DNA from 2 places in the Brachybacterium sp. J144 genome. Region 1 is predicted to be linked to the other one. Evidence: predicted binding sites of a transcription regulator. Region 1 holds the regulator's gene; the other holds the start of a gene.
What was found. The regulator HrcA, encoded in region 1, represses chaperone genes, less so after heat shock. The targets are predictions, from matches to a motif close to TTNGCACTCGNNNNNNNCGAGTGCNAA.
Positions count from the first base shown of each region.

Region 2: a site for HrcA is predicted at 1,326-1,352, ahead of groL (chaperonin GroEL). Genes of this name have one in related genera too.

Region 1 covers NZ_JAZDCG010000024.1:26,144-30,552, reverse strand. The annotation lists gene V1260_RS09360 (16S rRNA (uracil(1498)-N(3))-methyltransferase) at 1-352, opposite strand, end outside; gene dnaJ (molecular chaperone DnaJ) at 369-1,499, opposite strand; gene hrcA (heat-inducible transcriptional repressor HrcA) at 1,567-2,577, opposite strand; gene V1260_RS09345 (DUF3097 domain-containing protein) at 2,758-3,642, shown strand; gene V1260_RS09340 (DUF4870 domain-containing protein) at 3,789-4,409, shown strand, end outside.
Region 2 covers NZ_JAZDCG010000031.1:177,136-181,544, forward strand. The annotation lists gene V1260_RS12365 (uracil-DNA glycosylase) at 1-231, opposite strand, end outside; gene V1260_RS12370 (DUF3263 domain-containing protein) at 308-610, shown strand; gene V1260_RS12375 (LytR C-terminal domain-containing protein) at 694-1,296, shown strand; gene groL (chaperonin GroEL) at 1,524-3,158, shown strand; gene V1260_RS12385 (endonuclease/exonuclease/phosphatase family protein) at 3,405-4,304, shown strand; gene V1260_RS12390 (hypothetical protein) at 4,314-4,409, opposite strand, start outside.

The sequences.
Region 1 (4,409 bases):
CGATCCAGGGGACGAGGCGGTCCGCGCCGAGCTCCGTCGCGGACTCCACGGCCTGCTCGTCACGGCCGCCGGTGGCGAGGGCCTGGACCAGGGTGAGTCGGGGCAGGCGCTGGACCGCCGGGCTCGGGTCGGCGAGCAGGCGCAGATCCAGCTGCTCCTTGCGGGCGGCGGTCACCTCGGCGAGGACCTGGCGGCCCGGGGCGTCGGTGAGCAGGACCCGCTCCCCCGCGCCGATCCGGGCGACCTTCGCGGCATGCCGCCCCTCCTCCCCCGCGAGCAGGAGGGCATCGCCCTCGCGCGCGCCCGCGAGGGCGTCGTCGAGGATCAGGAAGCCGGGCGGGGTCGTGGGCATCGGCGCGGTGCTCCGCTCAGAGGTCGCGCAGGCGGTCACGGAGCTTCGCGAAGGGGCCGTGGCCCTTCTTGCGCGTGGTCTCGTCGCCCCGCAGCGCCGCGAGCTGCTCGAGCAGCGAACGCTCCTCGTCGCTGAGCGAGGTGGGGACGTCGACGTCGAGGACCACCCGGATGTCGCCGCGGCGCTCACGCCGCAGCGGGGTGACCCCGAGGCCCTTGAGGGTGATCTGGTCGCCGGGCTGCGAGCCGGGCTTCACGTCGATCTCCTGGATGCCGTCGAAGGTCTCGAGCGGGACGGTCGCCCCGAGCGCCGCCGAGGTCATCGGCACGGCAATCGTGGTGACGAGGTCGTCGCCGTCGCGGTCGAAGGTGTCGTGCTCGGAGACGGAGAGCTCCACGAACAGGTCGCCGGAGGGTCCGCCGGCCTCGCCGACCTCGCCCTCACCGCGCAGCTGGATGCGGGTGCCGTGCTCGACGCCGGAGGGGACGCGCACGGTGACCTCGCGGTCGGAAGCCGTGCGGCCGTGCCCGGAACAGGCGGTGCAGGGAGACTCGATGACGTCGCCGTGCCCGCCGCAGGTGGGGCAGGGCGCCATGGTGACCATCTGGCCCAGCAGCGACTGGGCGACGCGCTGCACATGACCGGAGCCGTTGCAGGCGGTGCAGCGGGTGGGGCTGGTGCCCGGCTCGCAGCAGGAGCCGGAGCAGCGCTCGCACAGCGCCGCCGTGCGGAAGGTGACCTTCTGCTCGGTGCCGAAGACGACGTCGCGCAGGTCGATGCGGATGCGGCGCAGCACGTCGCCGCCGCGGCGCTGCCGAGGCACGGGGCCCTGGCCGCGACCGCGCATGCCCGCGGCACCCGCGAACATGTCGAAGATGTCGCCCATGTCGAAGCCGGCGCCGCCGCCGAAACCGCCGGGGAAGCCGCCGCCCATGCCCGGGCCGCCGCCCATGTCGTACTGACGGCGCTTGTCCGCATGGGACAACGTCTCGTAGGCCTGGGACACCTTCTTGAAGGTCTCCGCCGCCTCAGGATCGGGGTTGACGTCGGGGTGAAGGCTGCGCGCGAGCTTGCGGTAGGCCTTCTTGATCTCCTCGGTCGAGGCGTCGCGGGAGACGCCGAGGAGCTCGTAGTAGTCGTCGTTCACCAGTGGGGTCCTTGCGGTGTGGGTGGGAGCAGAGATAGAGGGGCGGAGACGGACCTCCGCACGGCGATCACTCGAGGTAGCGCGACACGTACCGCGCGATCGCCTGCACCGTGGAGATGCCGGTGACGTAGTCCATCCGGGAGGGGCCGAGGATCGCCAGATGGGAGCCCGCGCCGTAGCCGGCCCCGACCACCGCGGCCTGGGTCAGCGCGGACTCGCGCAGCTCGGATCCGATGCGGACCTCGACCGCGCCCGGCGAGGCGTGCATCTCGGTGAACAGCCGCAGCAGCACGAGCTGCTCCTCGAGGACGTCCAGCAGGGGCTCGACGTCGCGGGCGAAGTCCTCCGCGCTGCGGGCCAGGTTCGCGGTGCCCGCGAGCATGATCCGGTCCTCGACTCGGGCCGCGGCGAGGGCGATGAGCGCCTCGGCGACCTCACGGGCGGAGTCGCGGTCCGGGCGGCTGACGGTCTCTAGCAGGTCCCCGAGCGGGGCGGAGAGGTCGGTGACCTCGCGCCCCGCGACGGTGCGGTTCAGCGCATCACGCAGACCGGCGTAGTACTCGGCGTCGCGCCCCGGGGTCACCGGGATGGTGCGCTGGTCCACGCGGCCCGACTCGAGGATCAGCACCACCAGCAGCAGGGACTCGGCGACCTTGACCAGCTCGACGTGGCGCACCCGAGCCTGCCGGCGGGCCGGGTACTGCACCATCGCGACCTGCTGGGTGAGCTGCGCGAGCAGGCGCACCGTGCGGGCGAGGAGCTCCTCGACGTCCCCGGACTGCTCGAGCAGGGCGTGGATCGCGCGGCGCTCGGGCACCGAGAGCGGCTTGACCGTCGCGACGTGGTCGACGAAGGTCCGGTAGCCCTTGTCCGTGGGGACGCGGCCCGCGGAGGTGTGGGGCTGGTGGATCAGCCCCTCCTCCTCGAGGGCGGACATGTCGTTGCGCACCGTCGCGGCGGAGACGCCGAGCTCGTGGCGCTCCAGCAGGGACTTCGACCCGACGGGTTCGCGGGTGGCGACGTAGTCCTCGACGATGGCGCCGAGGATCTGCAGCTTGCGGCTGTCCGTTCCTCTCACCTCCGACGGGCGGGGACCCGCTGTGGGTCCGATGTGCTTTGGCTCCGATGTGCTGTGCTGCGGGCGGGCCGCGGTGCGGACCCGTCGGACGGCCGACGGGGCTGGCACTTGGGGCCGCCGAGTGCCAATCCTACGCGCCCCGCGCGGTGCTCCCCGGGAGGCGTTCGCCACGGGGGTATCGTGCCGGGCGTGCCTGCAGCCTCCTCCTTCCCCGACCGGTACGGCCGAGACGTGCTGTCCTCGACCCCGCCCGCCCACCATCGCCGCCGCCCCGTCGCGACCGAGGTGCCCGCCCGCAAGGATCTCGTGGTCGAGGAGGCCTCGACCGGCTTCACCGGGGCGGTGACCCGGGTCGAGAAGATCGCCGGGGAGCTCGTGGTCGAGCTCGAGGACGGCCGCGGGGTGCGCCGCACCTTCCCGCTGGGTCCCGGATTCATGATCGACGGGAAGCCCGTGGTGCTCACCCGGGCCGTCGCCCAGCAGGCGCCCGTGCGCAAGCGCTCCGCGAGCGGCTCGGTGTACGTCGAGGGCGCGCGGGCCCGTACCGCCCGCGCCTCCCGGATCTGGGTCGAGGGCACCCATGACGCCGAGCTGGTGCACAAGGTGTGGGGCCACGACCTGCGCATCGAGGGCGTCGTCGTCGAGCAGCTGGAGGGCGCCGACAACCTCGTCGAGCGGGTGCAGGAGTTCGCTCCCTCCCCCACCCGGCGCCTCGGGATCCTGGTGGACCACCTGGTGCCCGGCTCCAAGGAGTCGCGCATCGCGCAGCAGGTGATGCGCCTGCCCGGTGCGGCGGGGAACGTGATCGTGCTCGGCCACCCGTACGTGGACGTCTGGCAGGCCGTGAAGCCCGCTCGCGTGGGCCTCGACCGGTGGCCCCACGTCCCCAAGGGCACCGACATCAAGATCGGGACCCTCGCCGCCCTCGGCTGGCCGCACGGGGACAAGCACGACGTGGGCCTCGGCTGGAAGCGGATCCTCGAGACCGTGCGCTCCTACGCCGATGTCGAGCCGACGCTGTCCGGGCGCATCGAGGAGCTCATCGACTTCGTGACCGTGGACTGAACGCCCGGGGCGCGACGAAGGTCGCGGGGGAAAACCCCCGGTGACCGGGGAGGCCCACCCCGGTGACGACGCGCAGAGCGGTCGTTAGGCTGGCCACATCGCACAACCGCCGGTCCATCCGGGTCAGCCCGAGGGAAGAGTCCACGATGAACCAGTCCGAGCACCCGCACGATCCCTTCGCCCGCGAGTCCGAGGCCTCCGCCGCACCGGAGTTCCCGGCCGCATCCACCCAGCCCGTCGGGGCCTCGGCCGAGCCCGCCCCGTCGGCCGATCCGTTCGCGGCGCCCGCGGTCTCCGACCCGCACGCGGGGGCGGCCCAGCCCTCGGGCGCTCCGTCGCCCCAGCCGGCCTACGCCGCCCCGCAGGCTGCGTCGGCGGGCCCCGCCCCGCAGCAGCCCGCCCATCCCACCTCAGGAGCCCCCATGTCCTTCGACCAGGCCCCCGCCCATATCAAGGGCGTCTACCCCGGCCCGCTCCCCGGTCAGCCCGCGAGCGACTCGGACGCCAAGCTGTGGTCGATGTTCGCGCAGCTCTCCACGATCGTCGGCTACGTGATCGGCGCCGGATTCCTCGGATGGCTCGGGCCGCTGATCATCTTCCTGGTCTACAAGGACCGCAACCGCTTCATCCGCTTCAACGCCGCGGAGGCTCTGAACGCCGCGATCGCCGTGTTCATCGCCGAGATCGCGCTCAGCATCGTCATCACGATCATCGCGATCGTCACCTTCGGCATCGGCTCGGTGCTGTATGTGCTCGTGGCCGTACCG
Region 2 (4,409 bases), on a different contig from region 1:
CCCGATGGGATGGCCCGGCGTCGGGTAGGGGTCCTGGCCGACGATCAGCACCCGCACCTCGGAGAGGGGGCGGGTGAAGGCCCGCAAAACGCGGTCCCCGGCGGGCAGGTAGCCGTGCCCCGCCTCGACCTCGCCGCGGAGGAACTCCCCGATCGCGTGGATCCGCTCCTCGGCGGGGGCCAGGGCGGCGGCCCAGTCGGGGGCGATGATCTCGGCGAGCGGCTGCGGCATGCCGCCAGTCTGCCAGGCACGTCACCCTCCGGCGCGCCGGAGCGGGACGGCGCGAGCGGCCGCGTACTGTCGATCCATGCCCGTCCCGTCCCCCTCCGCGTCGTCGCCCTCCCCGGGCGACCCCGCCCCGGAGCTGTCGGCGCAGGAGCTCGCGATCCTCGCGCTCGAGGGGCGCACCTTCCGCTACGTCGGCGCGAAGGAGCGGGCGATCCGTGAGGAGATCGGCATCTCCAAGGTCGCCTACTACGTGCGGCTCAACGCCCTGCTCGACGATCCGCGGGCGCTCCGCGCGGCCCCGGCCCTGGTGCACCGGCTGCGCGGCCGACGGGTCTCAGAGCACGGCGAGATGCCCCGCCGCGGCGGCGACCGCGTCGCCTGATCCGCGGGCCGGGTGTCCCGTCGGACACTCCTGATGGGCGTGGGTTCCACGGCCCTCCCGGGGGGAGCGGGTTTAATGGGCCCGTGGCAGATTCCCAGTACCCCTACCCGCCCGACCGATTCGACGACGAGGCGGACGCCGTCGCGTTCCACGGCGCCCACCGCGCCGAGGAGCCGTTCTGGCGCCAGAACCTGCTCTACATCATCATCATCGCGGCGGCCCTGGTGCTGCTCGTGGTGCTGCTGTTCCTGATCGGGAACCTCGGCGGCGGGGGAGGGGACGACCGCTCCCAGGAGCCGACCACCGCCGCGGAGACCACCGCGGAGGAGACCACCGGCGAGGAGTCGGCGGAGGAGCCAGCCTCGGAGGAACCCGCCCCCGTGGCGGACAAGACCGTCCCCGTGCTCGTGATGAACGCCGCGGGCGTCGACGGGCTCGCCGGCGACTGGCGCGACACCCTCGAGGAGAGCGGCTGGGAGGACGTCCAGATCCAGACCGCGGACACGCAGCAGCAGGAGGCCGTGGTCTTCTACCGCGACGAGGCGGACGCCGAGACCGCCCAGGCCCTCGCGCTCGAGGTCGGCGCCGGTGAGGCGCGGCAGAGCGACGAGTTCCAGAACCGGATCACCTTCCTCGCGGTCGAGTCCCCGGGCGCCGGTGCCGAGGAGGGCGACGGCGAGGGCTGAGCCCCCGCTGTGCGCGGTTCCTCCCGGGGTTAGCACTCTCGGGCCGAGAGTGCTTATGATGAGCTGGCACTCGTCGCTCGAGAGTGACAGCACTCGCGAGCGACGGGCCAAGAGCATTCCGGCCCCGTGAGGGACCCGTCGTCGTGGGACATGAACACGGCGGCTGGTGCCGTCCGTCGCGGGCACAGGGTCGGGTGGACACCACACCACACGGGAGAGATTCCACAATGGCCAAGCTCATCGCATACGACGAGGAGGCCCGGCGCGGCCTCGAGCGCGGGATGAACCAGCTCGCCGACGCCGTCAAGGTCACCCTCGGCCCCAAGGGCCGCAACGTCGTGCTCGAGAAGTCCTGGGGCGCCCCCACGATCACCAACGACGGCGTCTCCATCGCCAAGGAGATCGAGCTCGAGGACCCCTACGAGAAGATCGGCGCCGAGCTCGTCAAGGAGGTCGCCAAGAAGACCGACGACATCGCGGGCGACGGCACCACCACCGCCACCGTCCTGGCCCAGGCGCTCGTGCGCGAGGGCCTGCGCAACGTCGCCGCCGGCGCCAACCCGATCGCGCTCAAGCGCGGCATCGACAAGGCCGTGGCCGCCGTCTCCGAGACCCTGCTCGCGCAGGCCAAGGAGATCGAGACCAAGGACCAGATCGCCAACACCGCCGCCATCTCCGCGGCCGACCCGGCCATCGGCGAGCTCATCGCCGAGGCCCTCGACAAGGTCGGCAAGGAGGGCGTGATCACGGTCGAGGAGTCCAACACCATGGGCCTCGAGCTGGAGCTCACCGAGGGCATGCGGTTCGACAAGGGCTACATCTCGCCCTACTTCGTCACCGACGCCGACCGTCAGGAGACCGTGCTCGAGGATCCCTACATCCTCCTGCTCTCCTCCAAGGTCTCCACCGTCAAGGACCTGCTGCCGCTGCTGGAGAAGGTCATCCAGTCCGGCAAGCCGCTCGCGATCATCGCCGAGGACGTCGAGGGCGAGGCCCTCGCGGTGCTCGTCGTCAACAAGCTCAAGGGCTCCTTCAAGTCCGTGGCCGTCAAGGCCCCCGGCTTCGGCGACCGCCGCAAGGCGATGCTCGAGGACATGGCCATCCTGACCGGCGGCCAGGTCATCGCCGAGGAGGTCGGCCTCAAGCTCGAGACCGCGGGTCTCGAGCAGCTCGGCCAGGCGCGCAAGATCGTCGTCACCAAGGACGAGACCACCATCGTCGAGGGCGCCGGCGAGGCCGACCGCATCGCCGGTCGCGTCTCCCAGATCCGCACCGAGATCGAGAACTCGGACTCGGACTACGACCGCGAGAAGCTCCAGGAGCGCCTCGCGAAGCTGGCCGGCGGCGTGGCCGTCATCAAGGCCGGCGCCGCGACCGAGGTGGAGCTCAAGGAGCGCAAGCACCGCATCGAGGATGCCGTGCGCAACGCCAAGGCCGCTGTCGACGAGGGCATCGTCGCGGGCGGCGGCGTAGCGCTGCTGCAGGCCGGCAAGGACACCTTCGCCACCCTCGCGCTCGAGGGCGACGAGGCCACCGGCGGCTCCATCGTCAAGGTCGCCATCGAGGCCCCGCTCAAGCAGATCGCGGTCAACGCCGGCCTCGAGGGCGGCGTCGTGGCGGAGAAGGTCAAGAACCTCCCCGTCGGCCAGGGCCTGAACGCCGCCACCGGTGAGTACGAGGACCTGCTCGCTGCCGGCATCATCGATCCGGTCAAGGTCACCCGCTCCGCGCTGCAGAACGCGGCGTCCATCGCGGGCCTGTTCCTGACCACCGAGGCCGTCGTGGCCGACAAGCCGGAGCCGGTCAAGGCTCCCGCGGGCGGCGACGACATGGGCATGGGCGGCATGGGCGGCATGATGTGATCCAGCCTCACGGCTGATCATCTGCCGCTCCCCCCGAGCGACCTGCGGGCCCCGATCCTCTCCGGAGGGTCGGGGCCCGTCGGCGTTCCCTCCGGTGCCCTGGTGCTCGCGGTCGTCTGCTGGAACTCCGCGCCCTGCGTGACCCCAGGCTCTGTGGGGCCTCGAGCTCACGCCTGGCATGGAGTTCCAGCAGGGCAGGGGCGGGCGAGGGTCGACCCCGGGGAGCTGCTGCGCGAGGATGGAGGGATGACGATGCGGAGCGACGACGCCCTGACCACCGGCCTGACCACCCGCCCGACCACCGGCACGACCCCGACCCCGACGCCGACGACTGACCCCACCCCAGCCCCTGCGACCCTGCGCGCGCTCACCCAGAACCTCCGGTACGCGGACCCGTCGGTGCCGCCCGAGCACCCGGACCACTGGCCGAGCCGCGCCCCGGTCCTCGCCGAGCTGCTGCGCGCGGCCGATGCCGACGTGATCGGCACCCAGGAGGTGCTCGCCGCCCAGATCCCGCTGCTGGACGAGGTGCTCGGCGCGACCCATCTGCGCCTGGGCATCGGCCGCGAGGGCGGCGGCCGGGGGGAGCACAACCTGCTGCTCCTGCGGCGGGAGCGCTTCGACCTGCTGGACTGGGACCAGTTCTGGCTGTCGGAGGATCCGGCGCGGATCGGCTCGCAGGGCTGGGACGGGCACTGCCCACGGATCGCGGTGTGGGCGCGGGTCCGGGACCGGTGGACCGGCGGGGAGCTGGTCTTCGCCGTCACCCATCTCGACCATGCGGGGGAGCGGGCCCGGGAGAAGGGCGCGGGACTGATCGCTCAGCGGCTGCGGGAGGCGGCAGACGGCGCGCCGACGCTGCTGATGGGCGACTTCAACGCCACCGGCGGGGACAGCACGCCCTGGCGGGTGCTGCGCGATGCGGGCTTCGCGGACGCGCACGACGTCGCCGAGGCGCAGGTCGGCGAGGACATCGGTACCTTCCCCGACTATGGCGCGCCGGAGGTGGGCGGCATCCGGATCGACTGGATCCTCACCCGAGGCCTCGCGGTCCAGGAGTACGAGGCGTCCGTCCCCCGGCGGCAGGGACGGGCCGCGAGCGATCACGCGACGGTCACCGCGCGCGTGCGGCCGATGGGGGTCTGAGCGCCCGGCTCACATGTCGCGCGCGGAGGTGACCAGCTGCGTGCCGTCGACGCACATGGCGGTCAGCTCGATGACGTCGCCGGCCTCGGAGATGTTCGCGCTCTG